2 linked regions of the Bosea vaviloviae genome follow. The protein of the gene in region 1 interacts with the protein of each later gene in a pairwise test. Links are inferred from orthologs where the notes say so. Each region holds a gene or a part of one and is shown in the gene's direction. Other genes may lie near its edges. The genes, in order: rsfS and BHK69_RS21480.

Region 1 (11,958 bases):
GAAGCCATTCGGTCCGCCGCCGCCGACACGCTGCGCCTCTATCCGGACCCACAATCCACGCGCCTGCGGGAGGTGCTGGCCGAGCATCACGGCGTCGCGCCCGAACAGGTTTTTGTCGGAAACGGCTCAGACGAGGTGCTCGCCCACACCTTCGCGGCGCTGCTGAAGCAGCCCGAGCCCCTGCTGTTTCCCGACATCACCTACAGCTTCTATCCCGTCTACTGCCGGCTGTTCGGCATCGCGCATGAGACGGTCCCGCTCGACGGCGCGATGCGCGTCCGCATCGCCGATTATCTCGACCGGGGCGGCGCCATCATCATTCCCAACCCGAACGCGCCGACCGGGATCGCGCTGCCGCGGGCGGAGATCGAACGGCTCGTGAGCGCGCGGGTCGATGCGCCTGTGGTGATCGACGAGGCCTATGTCGATTTCGGCGCGGACAGCGCCATTCCCCTGATCCGCGACCATCCCAATCTGCTGGTGGTCCAGACCTTGTCGAAATCGCGCGCGCTCGCCGGCCTTCGCGTCGGTTACGCGATTGGCGATCAGGCGCTGATCGAAGCCCTGACGCGGGTGAAGGACAGCTTCAACTCCTACCCGCTCGGGCGACCGGCCCAGGCTGGCGCCATCGCCGCCATCCAGGACGAAGCCTATTTCGAGGAGACGCGATCGGCCATCATCGCCAATCGGGAGAGCCTGACCGCCTCTCTGATCCGGCTTGGCTTCGATGTGCTGCCCTCCAGCGCCAACTTCGTCTTCGCCCGCCACCCCTGCCATACCGGTCAGGCCCTCTCAGCGGCACTGCGCGAGCGCGCTGTGCTCGTCAGGCATTTCTCCGATCCGCGCGTATCCGGTTTCATCCGGATCACTATCGGGTCGAAGCCGGAACTCGACCGTCTGACGGAGGCGCTGGCAGAATGTCTTGCGACGCCGTCGCCAGTGTAGGGGCCGCGGCCAGCCAAGGAGGAGTGACGATATGAAGAAGAGCGCAACGACCACGGGCGAATCCCCTTCGAGCGAATCCCCAGCGCGATTGATCGATGCGAGAATCGCGGAACTGAGCGACTGGAGAGGCAAGACGCTCTCCCATATCCGTGCGCTCATCAGGCAGGCGGACCCCGAAGTAGTCGAGGAGTGGAAATGGCGGGGTGTGCCGGTGTGGTCTCACGCCGGAATCATCTGCACCGGCGAGACCTATAAGAGCGTCGTCAAGCTGACCTTCGCCAAGGGCGCCTCGCTCGAGGATCCGTCTGCCCTGTTCAACGCCAGCCTCGAAGGCAACACCAGACGCGCCATCGATCTCCATGAGGGCGATGACATCGATCAAGACGCCTTCAAGGCGCTCATCCGTGCGGCCGTGGCCCTGAACGGAGCTTCGGCCCGATAAGCGCACGCGGCGGCGGCGGCATGCTCACGAACACCCAATAGAAAAGCCCGCCGGGCTCGGGGCCGGGCAGGCTTTTCTTGAACCAGGAAATGATCGTGTCCGATCTCGGACAAGCAGACAGCTCAGAGCGTTTTCGAGCGAAGTGGATACCGGTTCGCGTGAAGAAAACGCGTCAAAACAAGGAGCTAGAGCAATTGAACGATCCAACTGGATCGGAAACTGCTCTAGACGCGCGCGGCGGCCTTCTTCGCCTTTTCGGCAGCCTTGGCGAGCTTTTCCGCCGCCTTGGCGATCTTGTCGGTGCTCGCCTTGGTCTTGGCGGCTTTCGCCGCGGCCTTGGCTTCGATCTGCTCGGCCTTGGCCTGTGCCTGCTCAGCCGCGACGATCGCCGCGGTCTCGGCTTCCACCGCTTCCTTGGCGAGGCGCTGCGCACGAAGACGGGCCGTCTTCTGCATCACGGCGTCGCGTTCGGCCTGTTCGGCCTCCATCGCGCGCGATGCTTCCTGTTTACGTGCGTCGGCCTTGTCGAAGGCCATTTGCGCCCGCCGCTTGATTTCGTCGGCGGAGAGTCCTCGCGTCGCCATGGCGGCTCGCTCCGATGCTGCGCTTGAGCCGAGAGGCGAATTCGCGTTTTGGACCGTGCGGCCCGAAACGACCCGTCTCTCTGAGAGGAGGCGTGTCACGCCGGCCGAGGCGTAGGGGCCAAGGCCGGAATCGTCGACTGCCGAGCCTCCTGCCGCCGATCGGCCGCGAGCGAGAACCCCGTCAGCTAGAGCGTTTTCGAGCGAAGTGGATACGGGTTCGCGTGAAGAAAACGCTTTAATACAAAGAACTAGAGCGGTTGAACGATCCATTTGGATCTGAAACTGCTCTAGAGCATCGTCAAGCGAGGCAGCTCGCGCCGCTTCGCCTTAAAGATAATGCGCTAAAAGTAAGAATCCAGGGCAACCGAGCGATCCAAGCGGACCGGATCGCCCTGGCAATCGTGTGATATCAGCGGCGGCCCTTGCCGGCGGCGCGGAGCTGGGCGTACTGCACGGCTTCCAGCAGCACCTTGCGCGGACGCTCGGCATCGCGGCGGGCCTGCTCGGCCTTGCGGGCGGCTTCGCGAGCGATCTCGGCCAGGCGCTCTTCCTCGGCGAGGCGGGCGGCCTCGATAACGGCCAGGCGCTCGGCTTCAGCCCGGGCAGCGGCCTTCTCTGCATCGCGAACCGCGCGCGCATCGGCAATGGCCTGGCGCTCCGCGCGGCGCTGCTGCATGATCGGGTCATCCGGACCCGGCCTCGCCTTGAAACGCTCAAGGAGCGCCTGCTTGGCGGCCGCGGAATTGGCCTTGCGATCAGTGAAGCTGCGGTCGTTCGGGTTCTTCAAGGCTAGCCTTCTCTCGTGTTGTCACGGGCGCGATCTGTGCCCCGCGAGGGGGCAATAATCCAGATCGCGCCGAATTGGTATCCAAATCAACGCGCAGGCGCTGCGCCTCCAGCGCGGACCGGCTTCGGCTTGGGCTTCGGCGCGGCGATCAAGCCTTCGCGCTGCATCTGCTTGCGCGCAACCTTGCGGGCGCGGCGGATGGCGTCGGCCTTTTCGCGAACGCGCTTCTCGGACGGCTTCTCATAAGCCGAACGGCGCTTCATTTCGCGGAAGACGCCTTCGCGCTGCATCTTCTTCTTCAGGACCCGGAGGGCCTGGTCGACATTATTGTCGCGGACGAGAACCTGCATGCCTGTCTCCTGCGTTTATAGTGACGGAAAAAGGGCCGGGCTATGAACCCCGACCCCTCATCGAACCGCATCGTCGTTGGACCGGAAGGTTCAGGCGCCAGTACATCCGTGGTCGCCGAACCCAAATTCCGATGCCGACAGATGCGGCTTAGCGGCTCACTCAGCGCGGAGCTGGTCGGCAGACATCTTGCCCGAGCGCTTGTCCTGCACCATCTCGTAGGAGATCTTCTGACCTTCCCGGAGATCGCGCATGCCAGCGCGCTCGACGGCGCTGATGTGGACGAACACGTCCTGCCCGCCATCATCCGGCTGAATGAAGCCGAAACCCTTGGTGGAATTGAACCATTTAACTGTGCCAGCGGCCATAACGAAACCTTTCGCTAAGTATGTGGGAGCGCGTGATCGCTCACGCGCAAATTTTCGATTTTTTGAGCGGTGAAGGTCGTCAGCAGGCGCACTCTCATGCGCGGGGCCACGTCGTTCGGCCTAAATATCGACAGGCCTCATATGGGCGCTTGAATCGCCATTGTCAATGCAACAGCGGATGAAACCGCTATAGGCATGGCCGCGCAGCCATCGGCGGCGCTTTACAAGCGCGCCGTTTTCGCCAACAGCCAGAGCCGCAAGTCTTGAAAGTTCAACAAGTCCTGAAAGTTCAAACCGGTCACAGCCGTGAAGACGCCGTCACTGAACCAGTTCCGCCGCATCGTCGTCAAGGTCGGCTCCAGCCTGCTCGTCGACCGGGCGCGCGGCCGTTTGCGCCAGGCCTGGCTCGCCGCGCTCGCTGAGGACCTCGCCGATCTGCACCAGCGCGGCGCCGATGTGCTCGTCGTCTCATCGGGCGCGATCGCGCTCGGGCGGACCGTGCTCGGCCTGCCCTCGGGGCCATTGCGGCTGGAGGAAAGCCAGGCGGCGGCGGCCGTCGGCCAGATCGCCCTCGCCCGGACCTGGGCCGAGGCGCTCGGCCATCACGGCCTCACTGCCGGCCAGATCCTGCTGACGCTCGCCGACACCGAGGAGCGCCGGCGCTATCTCAACGCACGCGCAACGCTGGGTCGCCTGCTCGATCTGCGCGCGATCCCCGTGATCAACGAGAACGACACCGTCGCCACCGCCGAGATCCGCTATGGCGACAATGACCGGCTCGCCGCCCGCGTCGCGACCATGGCCGGCGCCGACCTGCTGGTGCTGTTCTCCGATATCGACGGTCTCTATACCGCCCCGCCCCTCAGCGATCCCGGCGCGCGCCATATCCCGCTGGTCGAGCGCATCACGCCGCAGATCGACGCCATGGCGGGTGGCGCTGCTTCCGAACTCTCGCGCGGCGGCATGCGCACCAAGATCGAGGCCGGCAAGATCGCGGCCGCCGGCGGCACGCATATGCTGATTGCCGACGGGCGGGGGAAGAACCCGCTCAGTGCCATCGCCGATGGCGCGCGCTGCACCTGGTTCCTGACCGCCTCCACGCCCGCGACCGCGCGGAAAACCTGGATCGCCGGCTCGCTCGAGCCACGCGGCGCGCTCCATGTCGACGAGGGCGCGGCACGAGCCCTGCGTGGCGGGGCGAGCCTGCTGCCGGTCGGCGTCAGCCGGATCGAGGGCGATTTCGCGCGCGGCGACGCCGTGCTGATCCGCGATCCGCAAGGCGCGGTGCTGGGACGCGGACTCGTCGCTTATGATGCAAACGAGGCCGCGCTGGTGCTCGGCAAGGCCTCGCGCGACATCGAGGCCGTCCTGGGTTACCCCGGCCGCGCCGAGATGATCCACCGGGACGACATGGCCCTTGGCGTCAGCTAAGGTCTGGGCGTCGGTTAAGGTCTGAAGGCATAAAGGGTTTGGATAGGCCGGTCATGACGAGCGAGAGCGCCCTGCGCGTGGTCTCTTCCGACAAGGAGCGCGGCGATGTCGCGGCGCTGATGGGCGATCTCGGCCGGCGCGCGCGCGCCGCCGCGCGCCTGATCGCGCTCGCCCCGGCGACGAAGCGCGACGCCGCGCTCGTCGCGATGGCCGCGGCCCTGTGCGCCAATGCGGCAGAGATCCTCGCAGCCAACGCGCTCGACATCGCCGACGCCAAGGCCAATGGCCAGAACGCCGCCTTCATCGACCGGCTGCTGCTCGACCAGGCCCGCCTCGACGGCGTGGCCGAGGCCGTCGCGTCCGTGGCTGCCCTGCCTGACCCGGTCGGCCGCGTGCTGGCGAGCTGGACGCAGCCCAATGGCTTGCGCTTCGAGCGTGTCGCGACACCGCTCGGCGTCATCGCGGTGATCTTCGAGAGCCGCCCCAATGTCACGGCCGATGCCGGCGCGCTCTGCCTGAAGAGCGGCAACGCCGCGATTCTGCGCGCCGGCTCCGACAGTTTCCGCACCTCCTCGGCGATCGCCGCCGCTCTGCGCCAGGGGCTGGAGGCGGCGGGTTTGCCGGCCGACGCGATCCAGCTCGTGCCGACCCGTGACCGCGCGGCAGTCGGCGAAATCCTCAAGGGCCTCGACGGCCATGTCGACGTCGTCGTGCCGCGCGGGGGGAAAAGCCTCGTCGCCCGCGTCCAGAGCGATGCCCGCGTGCCGGTCTTCGCCCATCTCGACGGCAACTGCCATGTCTATGTCCATGCCAGCGCCGATCTCGCCATGGCCCGCGAGATCACCCTCAACGCCAAGCTGCGCCGCACCGGCGTCTGCGGCGCGGCCGAGACCCTGCTGGTCGACGAGGCCTGCGCGGCGACGCATCTCGCCCCGCTGGTCACCGCCCTGCTCGACGCCGGCTGCGCCGTGCGCGGCGACGCCGCGACGCAAGAACTCGACGCCCGCGTCACCCCCGCGACCGAGCAGGATTGGGCGACGGAATTCCTCGACCGCATCATCGCGGTGAAGCTCGTCGCAGGGCTCGACGCCGCGATCGACCATATCGAGCGCTATGGTTCGCACCATACCGAGGCGATCGTCGCCGACGACGCGGCTGCCGCCCGGCGCTTCCTCGCCGAGGTCGATTCGGCGATCGTGCTGCACAATGCCTCGACCCAGTTCGCCGATGGCGGCGAATTCGGCTTCGGCGCCGAGATCGGCATCGCGACGGGGCGCATGCATGCGCGCGGGCCTGTCGGCGTCGAGCAGCTCTGCTCGTTCAAATATCGTGTCCATGGCGACGGCCAGATTCGTTCGTGACGCAGAATCTTGCCTTGAGCAGCGATCACCTGCGGCTGCCGCCCCATGCGCCGGGCCTGCGCATCGGCCTGTTCGGCGGGAGCTTCAACCCGGCCCATGACGGCCACCGCATGGCGAGCCTGACCGCGCTGCGCCGGCTCCAGCTCGACCGCGTCTGGTGGCTGGTGACGCCCGGCAACCCGCTCAAGGACAACGCCGCCCTGCCGCCTTTGGCTGAGCGCGTCGCCTTCGGGCGCGAGATCGCCGACCATGCCCGCATCCATGTCACCGGGATCGAGGCGCGGCTGCGCACCCGCTACACCGCCGACACGCTGCGCGCGCTGAAGCTGCGCTGCCCCGGCGTCCACTTCGTCTGGCTGATGGGCTCGGACAATCTCGCCAGCTTCCATCGCTGGAACGAGTGGCGCGCGATCGCCCGGATGATGCCGATCGCGATCATCGACCGGCCGGGTTCGACCCATAGCTCGGTCGCCTCGCCCGCCGCCAACTGGCTCTCGCGCTGGCGGATTTCGGAAAGCCAGGGCGCCGCGCTCGCCGATGCGAAGCCGCCGGCCTGGATCTTCCTGCACGGCCGCCGCTCCGGCCTCTCCTCCACGCAATTACGCGAACAGGCCGAATCCGATTGAATTTTAGCCCCGCTGAGCGTAATTTGATCAGGTCGCGCTGTGAGCGCGTCGTGATCGAGAGGATACGGAACTGAACCGTTCAACCCTTGGTGAAGCCGAGCCCAAGCCGCTTCCCCAGGCCGCTGTGTCGGAAAACCCATCCGCCGACAGCGTAGCCCTCGCATTGCATGTTCTCGAAGAGATGAAGGCCGAAGACGTCACGGTCATCGACCTTGTCGGCAAGACCTCACTGGCTGATGCGATGATCATCGCGTCGGGCCGGGTGAACCGTCATGTCGCCTCCATCGCCGACAGCCTGGTCGAAGCCCTCAAGGCGTCGGGCCTGCCCACGCCCAAGGTCGAGGGCATGCCGGCCTGCGACTGGGTGCTGATCGACACCGGCGACATCATCGTCCACGTCTTCCGCCCGGAAGTGCGCCAGTTCTACAATCTCGAGAAGATGTGGGGCGCCGACAGGCCCAACGAGCGCCTCGTCAGCTGACCAACGCAGAATGCGAAAAGCGGGAACCGGTTTTCGCATTCTGCTCCAACGTTCCAGAACGAGAGACGCGCGCCGTTGCGCCTCGCCATCATCGCCATAGGCCGGCTCAAGGACGGGCCGGAACGTGAGTTGTGCGAGCGCTATCGCGAGCGCGCGCTGGCGCTCGGCCGCGGATTGGGCCTGTCCGGCCCGGAAATCGTCGAGCTCGCCGAGAGCCGCGGCCGCCGGCCCGACGAGCGCAAGCGCGACGAGGCCCAGGCCATCACCGCCAAGCTCACGCCCGGACTTCTGATCGCGCTCGACGAGCGCGGCCGCAGCCTGACCAGCGACGCCTTTGCGGCCAGGATAGCCACTGCACGCGATGCCGGCACGGCAGCCGCCAGCCTCGTCATCGGCGGCGCCGACGGGCTCAGCGATGAGATCCGCGACCGGGCCGATCTGACGATCGCGTTCGGGGCCTTGACCATCCCGCACCAGATCGTGCGCGCGCTGGCGCTCGAACAGCTCTACAGAGCCATGACGATCATCGCCGGACACCCTTATCATCGCGCATGAAACTATTCCGGCCCCTGATTCGCGGATGGCGCAGCCCGGCCCGCCCACGGCATCGCGGCATGCCGGATAAAGGCTTCCGCACATCCTATAGGCAGGCCCGCAAAGCCCTTACTGCCCTGTCGCTGGCCCTGTTCATCGCCTCTCTTCCTGCCGCCGCTCAATCCCCCGATCCCGAGCAATTGACCCGCGAGGCACAGGCCAAGCAGGTCGAGAAACAGGCCCGCGAGGCCGAACTCAAGGCGATCGAGCAGCGCCTGGCCGGCAATGCCGAGGCGCGCGGCAAGCTGGAGGCGGAGATCGCCGGCATCCGCGCCGACCGCGCCGCCCTCAACAAGGCCCTGCTCGAGGCGACCCAGCGCACCCAGGCCGTCGAGCGGCGCATCGGCGCGATCGAGGACAGGCTCGGCCTGCTGCAATCCAGCGAAGCGGCGATCCGGCGCTCGCTCGAAGGCCGGCGCGGCTTGATCTCCGAAGTGCTGGCGGCGCTGCAGCGCATCGGCCGGCGTCCGCCGCCGGCGGTGCTGGTGCGCCCCGAGGATATTCTGGAAGCGGTGCGGGCCTCGATGCTGCTGGGCGCGGTCGTGCCCGATCTGCGCCAGGAAATCGAGATCCTGGGTTCCGATCTCGGCGAACTGGTGCGCTTGCGCGAGAACATCACCGGGGACCGTAAGGCCATCACCACCGAGCTGGAGGGCCTGGCGACGGAACGTCAGCGCCTGGCCTCGCTGATCGAGGCCAGGCGCGAGCGTGAAACGGGCGCCGCGCGCGACGTCGAGGAGCAGCGCAGCGTCGGTGGCGAGCTCGCGGCGCAAGCGCGCTCCCTGCGCGATTTTGTCGAGCGCATGGAAAAAGAGATCTCGACGGCCAATCGCGCCGCCGAGACCGCGCGCCAGGCCCTCGAATCGGAAACCCGCGAGCAGCGCCAGCGCATGGCCGCGCTCGCCTTCAAGGACCCCGCACGGCTCGCGCCCAAGATCGCCTTCGCCGAGGCACGGGGCTTGCTTCCCCTGCCGGCGGCGGGATCACAATTGCGTGGTTTCGGCGAAAGTGACGGCGCAGGCGGCACGACGCGTGGAATATCTGTGAGTACGCGGCCCAATGCCCTAGTTTCGGCACCTTCGGACGCTTGGGTGGTTTATGCGGGTCCCTTCCGCTCCTTCGGGCAACTCTTGATCCTGAATGCCGGCGGGGGGTACTATTTGCTGCTGGCCGGAATGCAGCGCATCGATGTATCGCTGAATCAGTTCGTCCTCGCGGGGGAACCGGTTGCGGTGATGGGCGAAACGTCGGAAGCTGCCGCGACGATCGTAGGTTCTGGGACCGGACAACCGGTTCTTTATATAGAGTTCAGAAAAGACGGCGTTTCGGTCGATCCGGCGCCGTGGTGGACGAAATCGCAAGGCGAAAAGGTTCGCGGATGATGCGCAAGGTTTCCCTCGTTTTCGCCGGTGCGGTCATGGGCGCCGGCCTGACCGGTCTGGTCACCCAGACAAAGCTGTTCACCTCGACCAGCGCGGTCGCGGCCTCCGCCGAGGTCTATCGCAGTCTCAACCTGTTCGGTGACATCTTCGAGAAGATCCGCACCGATTATGTCGAGAAGCCGGATGAACAGAAGCTGATCGAGGCCGCGATCAACGGCATGGTCTCCTCGCTCGATCCGCATTCGGGCTATCTCGACGCCAAGAGCTTCCGCGACATGGACACCGACATGCGCGGCCAGTTCGGCGGGCTCGGCATCGAGGTCACGATGGAGGACGGCGTCCTCAAGGTCGCCAAGCCGATCCGCGACACGCCCGCCTCCAAGGCCGGCATCCTCTCCAACGACATCATCCGCCAGATCGACGGCGACGAGGTCAAGGGCCTGAGCCTGACCCAGGCCGTGGAGAAGATGCGCGGCATCATCAACACCCAGGTCAAGCTCAAGATCGAGCGCCCGGGCAAGACCGACCCGCTCGAATTCACCCTGACCCGCACGACCATCGTGGTGCCGGCGGTCGAGGAACGCGTCGAGAACGACGTCGGCTATATCCGCATCGGCACCTTCAGCGAACAGACCTATGAGGGCCTGCGCAAGGGCATCGAGAAGGTCAACACCGAGATCGGCAAGGACAAGATCAAGGGCTACGTCATCGACCTCCGCAACAATCGCGGCGGCCGTCTCGACCAGTCCGTGCTGGTCTCCAACGCCTTCCTCGAGCGCGGCAAGATCGTCTCGACGCGCGGCCGCAACGCCGAGGAGACGCAGGTCTTTAACGCCAAGCCCGGCGGCGACCTGACCAAGGGCAAGCCCGTCGTGGTGCTGATCAACGGCTCCTCCGCCTCGGCCGCCGAGATCGTCGCCGGCGCGCTGCAGGACCACAAGCGCGCGACCATCATGGGCACGCGCTCCTTCGGCAAGGGCTCGGTCCAGACCGTGATCCCGCTCGGCGCCAATGGCGGCCTGCGCCTGACCACGGCGCGCTACTACACCCCATCCGGCAACTCGATCCAGGCCAAGGGCATCACGCCCGATGTCGAGGTCGCGCAGGAGATCCCGGCCGAGCTCAAGGACAAGCTCGGCGAGAACAAGGGCGAGGCTTCGCTCAAGGGCCATCTCAAGACGGTCGACGGCAAGGAAGAGCAGTCCGGCTCGGCCTCCTACGTGCCCAACGATCCGTTGAAGGACACGCAGCTGATCGCGGCGCTCGACCTGCTGCGCGGCGTCAAGAAGGACGCCGCCGCGCCTGCCCCGACGCCCACCCCCGAGGCGCCGAAGCCGAACTGAGCACGGGAGACGCGCCGCCCGGCACTCGACGGGCGGCTCGCCACACGACAAGACTAGACGCGCGGGCCGTTGATTCGGGCCGCGCGATCGTGCTGCCGGGAACCGGACCCGCTCTCGGGGACCAGCATGCTTGCTTCAGGTCTTTGCTCTCTTAGCTGAGGACGGCTGCCCTTGGCCGGAACGCCGCTCACCGAGCTCAATCGGCCGCTCGGCCAGAATCGCCCCGCGCCTCATGGCAAACCATGGGGCCTTTGGCTTGCCCTGGGCGCGAGCGGCGCTGTCGGACTTGCGGTCGCCGCCCTGCTCTTCCTCGTCGCGACGCGCCGCGATCCCGATGGCGGCCAACCGATGGCGACGGCGCTGATCGAAAAGCGTAGCCCCCAATCGCAAGCGACATCGCCGACGCCGGCGGCCTCCACTCCGGAACTGCGAACCCAGACCAGCGCCAGCCAGCTCGAAAGCGAAGCCGGCGTGACCGTGGTGCGCCCGGGTGCGGGCGCGGAAGCGCCTGGCTCGATCGTCATCACCATTCCCGACAGCGCCGCGACGATAAAGCTCGCCTCCTCCCCCGACAGCCGGCTGGTCGAGCGCACGCGCCACGGCCTGCTGCCGAAGATCGGCCCCGACGGGGCGACGCCCGCCCAGATCTATGCCCGCCCGCTCGGACCGCAGCCCGCGACCAAGCCGGCAGGGCGGATCGCCCTGCTCGTCGGCGGCCTCGGCATCAGCCAGAGCGGCACCGCCGACGCCATCGCAAAGCTGCCGGGGGCGGTGTCGCTGGCCTTCGCGCCCTATGGTCCGGAGCTGGAGCGCACGGTCCAGCGCGCGCGCGGCGAAGGCCACGAGATTTTTCTCCAGGTGCCGATGGAGCCGTTCGACTATCCCGACAACGACCCTGGCCCGCAAACCCTGCTGACCGGCCCGAAGGCGGCTGAGAATATCGACCGGCTGCAATGGGTGCTCGGGCGCTTCACCGGCTATGTCGGCATCGTCAATTTCCTCGGTGGGCGCCTGACGGCGGACGATGCCGCGCTCTCGCCGATCCTGCGCGAGATCTCCGGGCGCGGGCTCATCGTCGTCGATGACGGCTCCTCCTCGCGCAGCCTGCTTGCGACCTCGGCCACGCGCGCCCAGATCCCGGCGATGAAGGTCGATCGCGTCATCGACACGGTCGCCCGGGCCGACGCGATCGACAAGGAACTCGCCATGCTGGAAGCGCTGGCGCGCGAGCAGGGCATCGTCATCGCTTCGGCGAGCGCCCTGCCC
Region 2 (12,289 bases), 1.6 Mb from region 1 along the record:
CTGTTCTCTCGCCATCATGGCGGCTGGCGCGATCCTGAGCCGGCGGGCGGCGCTCACGGGAGCGCGTTGAGCCATGCTGTGGGACATCGTCAACATCGTCCGCGAGAACTGGCTCCTCCTGCTGATCGGCCAGTATCCAAACGGTCCGCTCGGCGGCTTCGCGGCGACGCTGATCCTCTCGGTGCTGAGCATCGCGCTCGCCTTTCCGGTCAGCATTCTCATCGCGCTCGCGCGGTTGTCGAGCTCGCCTTTCCTGCTCTGGCCCGCGACGATCCTCGTCTATGTGGCTCGCGGCGTGCCGCTTCTGATGCTGATCCTGTGGGTCTATTTCATGGTCCCGCTCCTGATCGGCGCGAATGTGCCGGGCTTCGTGACGATGCTGGTCACGCTCGTGGTGTACGAGGGCGCCTTTCTCAGCGAGATCGTGAGAGGCGGGATCGTGGCGCTCGGCAGGGGGCAGATGGAGGCGGCGCGCGCGCTCGGCCACAGCCATCTCGGCGCGATGGGCTACGTCATCCTGCCGCAAGCGCTTTACAATATGATGCCGAGCATTCTCAGCCAGTTCGTCTCGACCATCAAGGAGACGACGCTTGGTTACGTCATCAACGTGCCGGAGCTCACCTTCGCGGCCAACCAGATCAACAACCAGCTTCTGACCAAGCCCTTCCAGGTCTTCTTCATCCTGGCGATCGTCTATTACCTGGTCTGCTGGACCCTGACGCGGCTCGCCTTGCAGCTCGAGCGCCGCATCACCCGCAAGCGGGCCGGCCCGCGCGAAAGCGGCGATCGGCCAGTTTTCCGGCACCCGCAATCCCTGATCGTCGAGCCATGACAGACCATCGCCCGCCCGCGGAAGCACCGCCCATGATCAGCTTCTCGAACGTCAACAAGAACTATGGGAGCTACAAGGCTCTCGTCGGGATCAACGCCGAGGTCGCACGCGGCGAGGTCGTTGTCGTCTGCGGACCATCGGGCTCCGGCAAGTCGACGCTGATCCGCACCGTCAATCGCCTCGAAGAGATCGGATCCGGCACGATCACCTTCGACGGGCAGGACGTGCACGGCCCGATGCGAGGTTCCGATCTCAACCGCCTGCGCAGCCGGGTTGGTTTCGTTTTCCAGAGCTTCAATCTGTTCCCGCACCTCTCCGCGCTCGAGAATGTCACCTTGTCGCCGGTCAAAGTCAGCGGGACGAAGCGGGAGGTCGCGCACGAGAGGGCTATGCAGCTTCTCGATCGGGTCGGCCTGGCGGCCAAGGCCGGCTCCTATCCGGCTCAATTGTCGGGTGGCCAGCAGCAGCGCGTCGCGATCGCGCGCGCGCTGGCCATGGAGCCACCCGCCATGCTGTTCGATGAGCCGACGAGCGCGCTCGATCCGGAGATGGTCGGCGAGGTTCTGGCTGTGATGCGCAGCCTGGCCGCGGACGGCATGACCATGATGTGCGTGACCCATGAGATGGGCTTTGCCCGCGAAGTCGCGGACCACGTCTGGTTCATGGATGGCGGCAGCATTCTGGAGCGGGCGCAACCCGGCGCCTTCTTTGGCGCCCCTCAGCATCCTCGCGCGCAGCGCTTCCTCTCGGACCTGCGGCACTGACCCGAAGCCTCTGACACATGGAGATCTGACATGACGTTGAAGATCCTGAGCCTCAGCCTCCTGTTGACCGCAGCTGCTCTTGGCATCGCAACGAGCTCGGCCAGCGCCGATCAGCTCGCAGACGTCATGGCCCGAAAGGAGCTGCGTTGCGGCACCTTCGCGGACGTGCCACCTTTCGCTGCGCCGGATCAGAAGACCCGTGAAATGGTCGGGTTCGACGTCGATCTGTGCATTGCGCTTGCCAAGCGCTGGGGCGTTGCCGCCAAGGTCACGCCGCTCTCCGTCGAGGCGCGGGTGCCGGAGGTCAAACTCGGCCGGGTTGACCTGACGATCGCCAACCTCGCCTACACGCTTGGCCGGGCGGAGCAGATCCAGTTCAGTGACCCTTACTACCTCGCCAAGGAGATGCTGGCTGTAAAGGCGAGCGATCCGTCGACCTCCAAGGCCGACTACAAGGGCAAGCGCCTCGCCTCGACCAAGGGTTCTACCTCGGAGCTTTCGATCAAGATGAACGGCTCCGATCCGCTGACCTTCCAGGATACCGGATCGGCTTTCATGGCCGTGCAGCAGAACAAGGCGCTCGGCATGGTGGCCAACACCATGACGATCACCAAGCTCGTCAACGACTCGCAGACCAAGGGTGTTCCGCTCAAGATGATCCAGGAGCCGATGGTCTTCCAGCCCATCGGAATCGGCATGAAGAAGGACGAGCCAGCCCTGCTCGCCAAGGTCAACGAGACGCTGCGGGCCATGGATCAAGCCGGCGAGATCAATCAGGCCTGGAACAGATGGCTCGGCCCGGATACCGAATTCAAGATGACGCGCACGGACAAGGTCGTGCCGCTGAGCGAGCTGAAGTTCGAGGCGATGCCTTGAGGCTTAAAGCACCGGTGCTGTCACTGTGGGGGATCGCCCTTGGATTCATCCCGCTCGCTGAGCGCCAGCGAGCGCACGAGGCTACCTTCGACGGTTAGGGCCTCACGGCCTGTCGAAGGTGCTTTACCTGGGTTCACAGAATGATGAAAAATCCGGTTTCGGTGTCCACGAAACAGCAGCAGGTCGCTACGCACCGCTGAAAATTGAGATCGTAGCTTGGAGGCGTTCGGTCGCTGAGACGCGCTTCCCCAGTGCCAGCCAAAAGTCCGGTGCCATTTCGTATGTATGCCTGTGTGGGGCATCGGCGGGTGAAGGGAATCGGTATCACGGTCTAGCCGGACCTAAGCGACCGGCCGCAGGTTGATGCTGTCGCCGAATGTCCGCTTCTCGGCACCCTGCCAACGTCGCAGTTGGCGCAGAGTTGCCATACACCGCAGATCGCCTGTCTTTCACGCCGTGGCGCTGATTCTGCGATGAGTGCTCAGAAGAGGTGGGTGACCGTGGTACGAGTCGCTGTTCTACACCTGCCTTCGATCAGCCTCGCGATCCAATGCGGGCCAAGCCGACCGGATCAAACAGGCTCGTAAGCCTAGGGGAAAATCGCACGCGGGCACAGCATCGCACCAAGGCGTGGAAATGACTGGCTCCCGGAGCTGAATGAAACTGCGAACTATTCGTCGTCGATTCCGCTCCGATCGGCCAACTGCAGGTGCGAGCGCACAGCACTCCGTGCGGAATAGCGCTAGCCCTTGGTTCCGGCTGTCGATTACAGTCTAGATCAAGGGGGATGATTGGTGCGGCGCTTGCTCAGTTTGATTTTCGGCGCTGGGCCGCTGGCCGGATTCAGCGATGCGCGGTTGGAGAAGCACTTTGCGGTGCTTGATCGGGTAAGTCCGGGGCTGATGCGCAAGACCGTGACGTTCGTCGGAATTGGCGACGGTGGTTCGGTCCTGTCCACGCTCGGAACTCCGGCGGCTATCTCGACATGGAAAAGCAGGCCGGGCAGATATGTCGGCGACCCATCCCCCGTAGTGCACATGCTGGCCGACGGCGGTGCGGATCTAGATGTCCTGGCTCGCTTCGGTCAGGCAATGGCTGCGCTCGACCCGCTGCCGCAGCGCGGCCATTGGGGAACGTTCGGCACGAAAAACGCGCCTGACTGGCTCCGCCACTCAATATCCAGAAACGCCAGCAACAATCGCACTAAGGTGCTTTGTTCCGTGAGCCGTCTTGCTTCTCTGGCGGCCGCTGGAGGTGCCGACCCCTCCGCCGTGTTGGACATACTTTTCCACCCGGGGCCGGGCGCATCTTATGGGACGGCGCACAGCATCGAGATGTTCGGTGGTGTCGCCAATTGGCTTGGCTCGCAGGCCGCGCTGGTAATTGAGCATCAATCGAAGCTCGATGCACCGGGCCGTGCCGAATTGGCGCATGCGATCGGTCGCTTCGATCTGGCTGCACGGTATCTCGATCTTCTGGTGGAATATGGAACGTCAGTCGCCAAAACGGTGAGAGCGGCGGCTATGAAAGCGCTGACGGCGGCACCGCGCGACGCGCTGATTGCCGCGCTCGACGACAAATTTTCGAAGTCTAATCCTGGCATACGGGTCGAACTCATAACCTTGGCTCTCGGTGCGTTGGGCACCGACTCCGCCACCCTGCTCAAACGCTGGAACGAAGGGGAGGCGGAGAAGCGCCCGAAGGATGCACTCAGCCGCGCACTGGGCAACGTGGCACTCGGCGAAAGTCCGAAGCCCGCTGCCGGGCCATGGGAGCGTGGATATGTCGCGCTCGACGGGGCCACCGTCGCGTTGCCAGTGCGGCAACCGCTGCCGGAACCGAAGCGCCTGCCCAACGCGGTGTATGACCTCCTTCGCCCTTCCGTCGAAAGCTATAACGCAAACCTGCGCGCGTTGCGGGAAGCGAACCGGAACGAAAAGCATCATTGGAGCCGGACGCACCAACTGATTTCCGAGGCGGAGTTCGCGACGTTTCGCGATGTTGCGGAAGGCCGTGCCAAGTCGACAAGCCGTCAAAACTGGAACCAGGGAATGCGCGCCCTCCAATGGGCGAACCAATATGTGAAATGGGATGCGAGCGGTGTCGCCGCGTTCTACGCGAGCCCCGAGCTCAGCCTGCGGCACCTGATTGCGATCACTCGCCATGATGCCCATTGGAATTTTCTGGCGATCCTCGGCGGCGGGTTCGGACATGTCGGCGCGCAGGAACTGCAACGGCGGATCAAGACCAGCGCGGATTTCCAGATCGCCGCCGATCTGTGGGTCGAGATGGGTGGGAAGCTTCCTCCGATCGAGTATCTGCAGGTTGCGTGGCAGGCCTCCCTCGCGAATGTCGACCGGGAATTGTTGTGGCCTCAAGTTGCGGAGGCCTTTGACGGGATCGACGAAGCGCTTGGCCTTGCTCCCCAGAAGCATCAGCCGAGATTGCATGCCTCGAATGCGCTCGACCTACTCGAGACGCTGCCCAAGGTGCCGCATCGCTACATGATCCCGCTGATGACGATCGCCACGGGATCGCAGAAGACGTTGCGATTGCAGGCGCGCAACCTGCTTGGTGGAGCGCCGGACATCGATGCTGCGATCATCGACCTGCTCGGCGACGGCAAGCAGGAAGCTCGTGCAGGCGCCGCCGATTGGCTTGCCGCGCGGCGCACGACTTCCGGCATCCCGGCGCTTCGCGAGGCGCTGAAAAGGGACAAGAGCGAGATCGCGCGCGCCGCGATTATTACCGCGCTGCAAAAGCTGGGGGACGACGTCTCCGACTGCTTCGATCCTAAGGGGCTGCTGAAGGATGCCGAAGCCGGGCTCGCCAAGGCTTCGACCAAGGGCCTCGAGTGGTTTCCGTTCGATCTGTTGCCGCACCTGCATTGGCAGGATGGAAAGGCTGTCGATTCAAAGATCGTGCGGTGGTGGGTGGTGCTGGCGCACAAGCTGAAACAGCCCGGGAGCAATGCGTTGCTTGATCTCTGGATGGATCGGCTGGTGAAGGGGGACGCGCGCCGATTGAGCCTGTTCGTGCTGCGAAGCTGGATCGACTATGACACGCGGCGACCCACTGAGGATGAGGGCAATGCCTATGCCGCCGCCAATGTGGCGTCGGTGCTGAGTCAGAACCAACAGGCAGTGCGGCAAAATCCACGATATGCGGAATATTATGTGACCGATCGCGACAAGCTGTTCGCGATGCTGAAGCGCACCAAGATGGGCGAGTATTTTGGTAGCGCGAACGACAGCAAGGGGGTGCTCGCGCTGGCCACCCAGGCCGAGGGTGCGGATGCGGCCGCGGCGGTGCGGAGCTTCCTGAAGGATCATGGCGCGCGCATCTCACAGGACAAGGCGCTGCTCGAAGCCCTGGCCGCAAGTTCGGCACCAGCCGCGATCCAAGTCGTGCTTTCCACCGCGAACCGCTTCAAGGCCCGGACGGTGCAGGAGCATGCTGCGGCGCTGATCGAACGCATTGCCGAACGGCGGGGATGGACTCCGGAGGAATTGGCCGACCGCACCATCCCGACCGCCGGGCTCGACGAGCGGGGCGTATGCGAGCTGGATTGCGGCGAGGGCCGAACCTTCCAGTTGGTGCTCGACGCGCAGGATGCGCTGGTGTTGCTCAACCCGTCCGGGCAACCCACCAAGGCGCTGCCCAACCCGCGCAACGAAGGCGAAAAGCCGCTGATCGCCGAGGCGAAGAAGCAGGTCGCCACAGCGCGGAAGGAGCTCAAACAGGCCGTCGGTGCACAGACGGAACGGCTATTTGAAGCGATGTGCCTTGAACGGCGCTGGTCGGTCGACGATTGGGAGCGGTATTTGCTGCATCACCCGATCGTCGGGCGGTTGGTGCGTCAGCTGGTCTGGATCGCGATCGATGGCGAAGGGACGCCGCGCTCGCTGTTTCGCCCGCTCGATGACGGCACGCTCAGCGACGTGAACGACGGCGAAATCGCGATCTACTCCATGTCGCAGGTACAACTGGCGCATTCCAGCTTGGTCACTGCGAGCGAGGCGGCGGCATGGCGGGCGCATCTCTCCGACTATGAAGTCACCGCTCCGTTCGCGCAGTTCGAAGAGGACCTGCCCAAGCTCGCCGAGGGTGACGGCGACAAGACCTCGATCGACGATCGCCAGGGCTGGATGATCGAGACCTTCAAACTGCGCGGCACAGCTAACAAGGCGGGGTTTGTGCGCGGCGCGGCTGAGGATGGCGGAGTCTTCATGTCCTATGAGCGCCGCTATGAATCCGCAAAGATCGTCGCGCAGATCGAGTTCACCGGCAGTCCATTGCCCGAGGAGAATATTCCCGCCGCGCTCCAGCAATTGCGTTTCGCGAAGCTGCGGCGCGGAGGGTGGCACGGCAATGGCGTGCCACTGAAGGAAGTTCCACCCGTGCTTCTCGCCGAAAGCTGGAAAGCATTGCATCGTATCGCCGCTGCCGGAACCGGCTTTGATCCGGCTTGGGAGAAGAAGGCGGGATGGTGACCGAAACCGCACTGCGCACGCCGGCGGAGGAACGCTACGCCGAGGAACTAGCGAAGCTGGCGGAAGCCGACGATTCGCTGCGTCCGCGGGGTTGGACCTTGTCGGCCCGAGCGGTGCGGCGATTCATTCTCGGCGATACCAAGCTGGGCATCGTCCGCAAATTCTATGGTGACGATCCGCTGGTCGATCGCGCGATCGTCAGCCTGATGAGCAATCAGGGACTGATGCTGGTCGGGGAACCCGGCACGGCAAAATCGATGCTGTCGGAACTGCTGGCGGCGGCGATCAGCAATGATTCCGCGCTGGTCGTGCAGGGGTCCGCCGGCACCACCGAGGACCATCTGCGCTACGGCTGGAACTATGCCCTGCTGCTAGCCGAAGGACCAAGCGAAAGGGCGTTGGTTCCATCGCCCGTGCTGACTGCGATGCGCATGGGCAAGATCGTGAGGTTCGAAGAGATTACGCGATGCCCGCCCGAGGTTCAGGACGCGCTGATCTCGATCCTGTCGGAAAAGGCGCTCGCGGTTCCCGAGCTTGGCGCCGAGCAGGCCGTGCGCGCTATTCCTGGATTCAACCTCATCGGCACCGCCAATTTGCGAGACCGCGGCGTGCACGAGATGTCGAGCGCGCTCAAACGGCGGCTCAATTTCGAGACGGTCCATCCGATTGCCGACCCAGCGCATGAGCTCGAACTGGTGCTCAAGCAATTAGGCGAGCGGCTCGGCCCCGCCGGGGTGAAGGCCGATGTGGGGGCTGATGTCGCGGACATCCTGGTCCAGACCTTCCAGGATCTGCGCACCGGCCGCACCAAGGAGGGCACAAGCCTGACTCGGCCCGAAGCGGTGATGTCGACTGCGGAGGCAGTGAATGTGCTTCATGCCGCGGCGCTGGAGGCAGCGTTCCTCGACAATGGGAAGCTCACCGGCGCGCATCTGGCACGACAGATCCAGGGCGTGATCATCAAGGACGAGCCCGAGGACGGCAAGCGCTTCAAGGCGTATCTCGATCACGTCGTGAAGGAGCGTTCGGCGCGGAGCGGCCCGTGGCGCGACTTCTATCAGGCGGCCCGCGCGCTGCGTCTGACCTGAGGCCCGCCATGCCCGAGCATGCGGCAATCCTGCTCCACGATTCTGGGCGCGACATCTATATCGCGCCGATCCGGCACCATAGCCCGTCCTGTGCCTGGCATCTGCGGGCCATGATCGCCGAGATCGGCCCCGCCGCCATCCTGATCGAGGGGCCGGACGATTATGATCCGCTGATTCCGTTGCTGACGCACGCGGAGACGCGGCCCCCGGTCGCGATCGTATCGATCCTCGAAGGGTCGGTTCGTGGCGCGAGCTATTTCCCATTCTGTGCGCACAGCCCTGAATATGTCGCGATCCAGGAAGGCGCGGCGCGCGGGGTTCCGGTACGCTTCATCGATTTGCCCGCGACCGACAAGGCGATGTGTGACGACGATTCGGACTCGCTCAATCCTGCGCAGCCACTCGCGCTCGACGAGCGGGCGTTCGACAGTAGCGATTATGTGCGGGCGCTCTCCTGCCGGTTGGGTTGCCGCGATGGCAACGAGGTCTGGGACCAGTTGTTCGAGGCGAGGATCGGAGAGGCGGACTGGCGCCGGTTCTTCGGCGATGTCGGGCGCTATTGCAGCCATATGCGCGAAAGCACGGCGGCGGCGGCGATGGAGGCAGACGGCACGCTCGCCCGCGAGGCGCGGATGGTCGAGCATCTTGCGCAGGCACGCCGGGAGACCAAAGGGCCGATACTCGCCGTGGTCGGAGGCTTTCACGCGCCGGCGCTGGCCGACGCGCTGCCCGCGCTGGAGAAGATCACGCCTCCGCTCCGCGGGAAGGCGGAGCGGCCGCCTTATCTGATCCGCTATGGCTATCGGCAGCTCAACGCGTTGACCGGCTACGGGGCGGGTCTGCCGCTCCCGGCCTATTACGACGCGCTGTGGCGGACCGCGACGGCGGGCGAAGCGGCGCCGTTCGAGAAGGCCGCACATCGCCTGATCGCAGATTTCGCTGCTCACCTGCGCACTGCGCTGCCCGGCGTTTCGACGGCTGTGCCGATATTGGTCGCGACGCTGGAAAATGCGCATCGGCTGGCGGAGCTTCGCGGACGACCGGGGCCCTTGCGCGACGACCTGATCGACGCCTGTCGCTCGACATTCCTGAAGGGCGAGGAAGGCGGCGATGCCAGTCCGGTAATGGCCGAACTGGTGGCATTCCTAACCGGCTCCGCAATCGGCGACGTCCCGGCTTCCGCGGGTTCACCACCGCTGGTCGAAGCGGTTCGGCAGCGCGCACGCGCGCTCGGTTTCCGCATCGACGATGGCGAACGGCGCAATCGCGAACTCGATATCTACCGCAAGCCGCTCCACCGCGATGCGAGCCGCTTCCTGCACGCCACGGTCTTCCTCGATACGGGGTTCGCGCAACGCACCGGCGGCCCCGATTTCCGCTCGGGCGTCGATCTCGACCGGTTGATCGAACATTGGTCGGTCATGTGGTCGCCGCTATTCGAAGCCCGGCTGATCGAGCGGGCTGCGGACGGCGACACGATCGAGGAAGCGCTGGCCGCCGAGCTGAACCGCCGCCTCGCCGCACTCGAAGCGCAGGGAATGGGCGGCAACGCCAGCGCCGCCATCGATCTGTTTGCCGCGGCCTGTCAGGCCGGCATTGCCGCTCATGCCGAGCATGTGCTGCCCATGATCGAAGCCGATATCGTGCGCGATGCCGACCTGGCTTCGGTTGCCGGGGCACTGCGCGACCTGATTGGATTGTGGCACGGCCGCACTGCGCTGGGTTTCGATAATGGCGCGAGGATTGAACGCCTGATCGGCGCGACATGGCGGCGTGCGCTCTACCTGCTGCCCGATCTGGCGAATGCCGGAGAGGATCGTATCGCCGCGACGCTGGAGGCATTGGTGGTGCTGCGCGAAGCGACCGGACTTGCCGATGAATCGCTTCGCGAGCTCGACGCCGCCCTGTTCGACGAAGCGGTTGCCGCCTTGCTCGACACCGAACTTGATCCGGCGCTGGCGGGTGCGGTCGCGGCGTTGGCGTTGCTTGCAGGCAGGATAGACGATGCGGAGTTCGCGACGCGACTCTCGGGCGAGTTGCGTGGCGCCCACCCCGAGACGGCGCGCCGGATCGCCTGGTTGCGCGGCGTGATCGCTATCTCGCGCGAATTGCTTTGGCGTGTGCCCGAATTGATCGAGACAGCGGATCAGGTCCTGTCGGCGCTCGACGATGGCGGCTTTGTCGAACTGTTGCCCCATCTGCGCATGGCGTTTGCCGCGCTCGATCCGCGCGAGATCGACCGGTTGGCCCATTCGGTTGCGGAGCGGCATGGCGGGGACGCCGCGGCGCTGATCGTCCGCCACGATCTGCCTGAAGCCGAAGTGGCATCGAATCTTCGTGCCGATGCGCGAGCCCGCGAAATGCTCGAAGCGGATGGCTTGCTGTGAACGGCGATGCGCCGCAGCTCAAGCGCTGGCGGATGGTGCTGGGGCGCTATGCCGATCCCGCGCTGGATGGTCCGGCGCTGGATGGGGCCGAACGGCGCATGGACCGTGCGCTCGACTATCTCTACGCCCGCGAACTTGCGCAGCGCGGCTTGAGGCGGGACAAACCCAGGTTCGGCAGCCTCGATCCCAGCCGCCTTTCCGTCCTCGACTGGATCGGCGAGGTGCGAGAGTTGTTCCCGCACTCGGTGCTCGAAATGCTCCAGAGCCATGCAGTCGACAGGCTCGGCCTGACCGAACTCCTCAGCGATCCCAAGACGTTGGATTCGCTCGAGCCCAATCGCGGTCTGCTGAAGGCGCTGGTCGCCTTCAAGGGACGCGCCAGTCCGGCCGTGCAGGACAAGATCCGCGAAGTCGCGCGCAAGGTGGTCGAGGACACGATCCGGCGGCTCAAGCCGTCGATCGACCGCGCCTTTTCCGGCCGCCGCAATCGCTTCCGCCGAAGCCGGACCAAGCGGCTTCAGGACTTCGACTGGCGCGCGACGATCCGCGACAATCTCAAAAACTATGATCCCGAACGCAAACGGATCGTCGCCGATCGACTCCGCTTCACCGGGCGCTCGCGCCGCCAGCTTCCCTGGAGGATCATCCTGTGCGTCGATCAATCGGGGTCGATGCTGGGATCGGTGATCTATGCCGCCGTGATGGCCGCGATCCTTTCCGCACTGCCCTCGGTGGAAGTGCGGCTCGTCGTGTTCGACACGTCGGTGGTGGATCTGACCAGCGAAGTTGCCGATCCGGTCTCAGTGCTGATGTCGGTCCAACTGGGCGGCGGCACCGATATCGGCCGCGCCGTCCAATATTGCGAACAGCAGATCACCCAGCCGAGTCGGACCATCTTCGTGCTGCTGAGTGATTTTTGCGAGGGAGGCCCCGTTGCGCCGATGGTCGCGGCAGTGCGCCGGATGGCGTCAGCGCGCGTGACCTTGATCGGCCTCGCCGCGCTCGATGATCAGGCCGCGCCCGATTATGATCGCGCGACGGCTCAGCTTCTCGCCAATGCCGGTATGAAGATCGCGGCGCTGACACCGGACCGTTTTGCCGAATGGATTGCGGGCATCATTGAATGACCCTCGCGGCAACCCTGATGGCGTTCGACGAAGCCGCGCTCGCCGCGTTGGCTAACAAGGGTATCGTTCGCCGGGCTGCGCGCGATGTCGAAGAAGGAAAGGCATCGGTCAGCGGCTGGGAAGGAGAGACCGCCATCGTCTCCGCGGACGGAGAAACGGTTCGCATCGACGCGCGCGGTCCCGCCAAAGCGAGTTGCACTTGCCCGGCTCCTGGAATCTGTCGTCACCGAGTCGCTGCGGTCCTTCTGCTCCAACAGCAGGAAGAAGAAGCGCCGGCAGAGAATGCCGCGGCGAGCCTGATCGCCGAAATCACAGCGCTTCCGGAAGAGGCAATGATCCGCTTCGCCGGTCGCGCGGCATGGCGCGCAGCGCAGGAGATCGCAGCGCATGGCGGCGAAGTCTCCGATACGGGCACCGCGCTGGTGATCACGCTTCGCGGGGACGATTCCGAGGTTCGGTATCTTCGCGGACTTGGTATCGAGGGAATGGTGTCCAAAGCGTCCCCTGCTCGGCGCAAGGCATTGCATGCCGCCGCGCTGATACTGGTGCGCCAGGCCGCAGGCGTGATGGTAAGCGAATCTTCAGCCGAAGCCGAAAAAGCACCGGCAGGCGCGGACGAAGCCTTCCTCACCGAAGTCCGTGATGCACTGGCAGATGCTTGCCGCAATGGCCTCGCGCTGGCGCCGCTAATGCTGGAGGAGCGGCTGTTCACCCTTTCTGTC

What was found.
Region 2: the proteins of rsfS (region 1) and BHK69_RS21480 interact in binary tests that used the Escherichia coli proteins (3 or more experiments, as listed by UniProt). The link is inferred for Bosea vaviloviae from one-to-one orthologs.

Annotation. Positions count from the first base shown.
Region 1 is NZ_CP017147.1:6,307,925-6,319,882, forward strand. What follows is about bases 6,056-8,723. They hold rsfS (ribosome silencing factor), read left to right. Parts: upstream 6,056-7,073; coding sequence 7,074-7,373; downstream 7,374-8,723. Other genes in these bases: BHK69_RS29300 (glutamate-5-semialdehyde dehydrogenase), read left to right, coding at 6,056-6,266; BHK69_RS29305 (nicotinate-nucleotide adenylyltransferase), read left to right, coding at 6,281-6,892; rlmH (23S rRNA (pseudouridine(1915)-N(3))-methyltransferase RlmH), read left to right, coding at 7,449-7,928; BHK69_RS29320 (murein hydrolase activator EnvC family protein), read left to right, coding at 7,988-8,723. Also shown: hisC (histidinol-phosphate transaminase), read left to right, coding at 1-945; BHK69_RS29270 (DUF1801 domain-containing protein), read left to right, coding at 977-1,387; BHK69_RS29275 (hypothetical protein), read right to left, coding at 1,612-1,971; BHK69_RS29280 (DUF6481 family protein), read right to left, coding at 2,381-2,758; rpsU (30S ribosomal protein S21), read right to left, coding at 2,845-3,108; BHK69_RS29290 (cold-shock protein), read right to left, coding at 3,265-3,474; proB (glutamate 5-kinase), read left to right, coding at 3,781-4,905; more of BHK69_RS29300, read left to right, coding at 5,025-6,055; more of BHK69_RS29320, read left to right, coding at 8,724-9,349; BHK69_RS29325 (S41 family peptidase), read left to right, coding at 9,349-10,692; BHK69_RS29330 (divergent polysaccharide deacetylase family protein), read left to right, coding at 10,864-11,958. UniProt on the Escherichia coli protein: Functions as a ribosomal silencing factor. Interacts with ribosomal protein uL14 (rplN), blocking formation of intersubunit bridge B8.
Region 2 is NZ_CP017147.1:4,675,837-4,688,125, reverse strand. The notes cover bases 6,007-9,005. They hold BHK69_RS21480 (ATP-binding protein), read left to right. Parts: upstream 6,007-6,958; coding sequence 6,959-8,053; downstream 8,054-9,005. Other genes in these bases: BHK69_RS21475 (DUF5682 family protein), read left to right, coding at 8,062-9,005; BHK69_RS21485 (DUF4132 domain-containing protein), read left to right, coding at 6,007-6,965. In the rest of the region: BHK69_RS21505 (amino acid ABC transporter permease), read left to right, coding at 1-70; BHK69_RS21500 (amino acid ABC transporter permease), read left to right, coding at 74-832; BHK69_RS21495 (amino acid ABC transporter ATP-binding protein), read left to right, coding at 865-1,596; BHK69_RS21490 (ABC transporter substrate-binding protein), read left to right, coding at 1,627-2,472; more of BHK69_RS21485, read left to right, coding at 3,267-6,006; more of BHK69_RS21475, read left to right, coding at 9,006-10,440; BHK69_RS21470 (VWA domain-containing protein), read left to right, coding at 10,437-11,567; BHK69_RS21465 (SWIM zinc finger family protein), read left to right, coding at 11,564-12,289.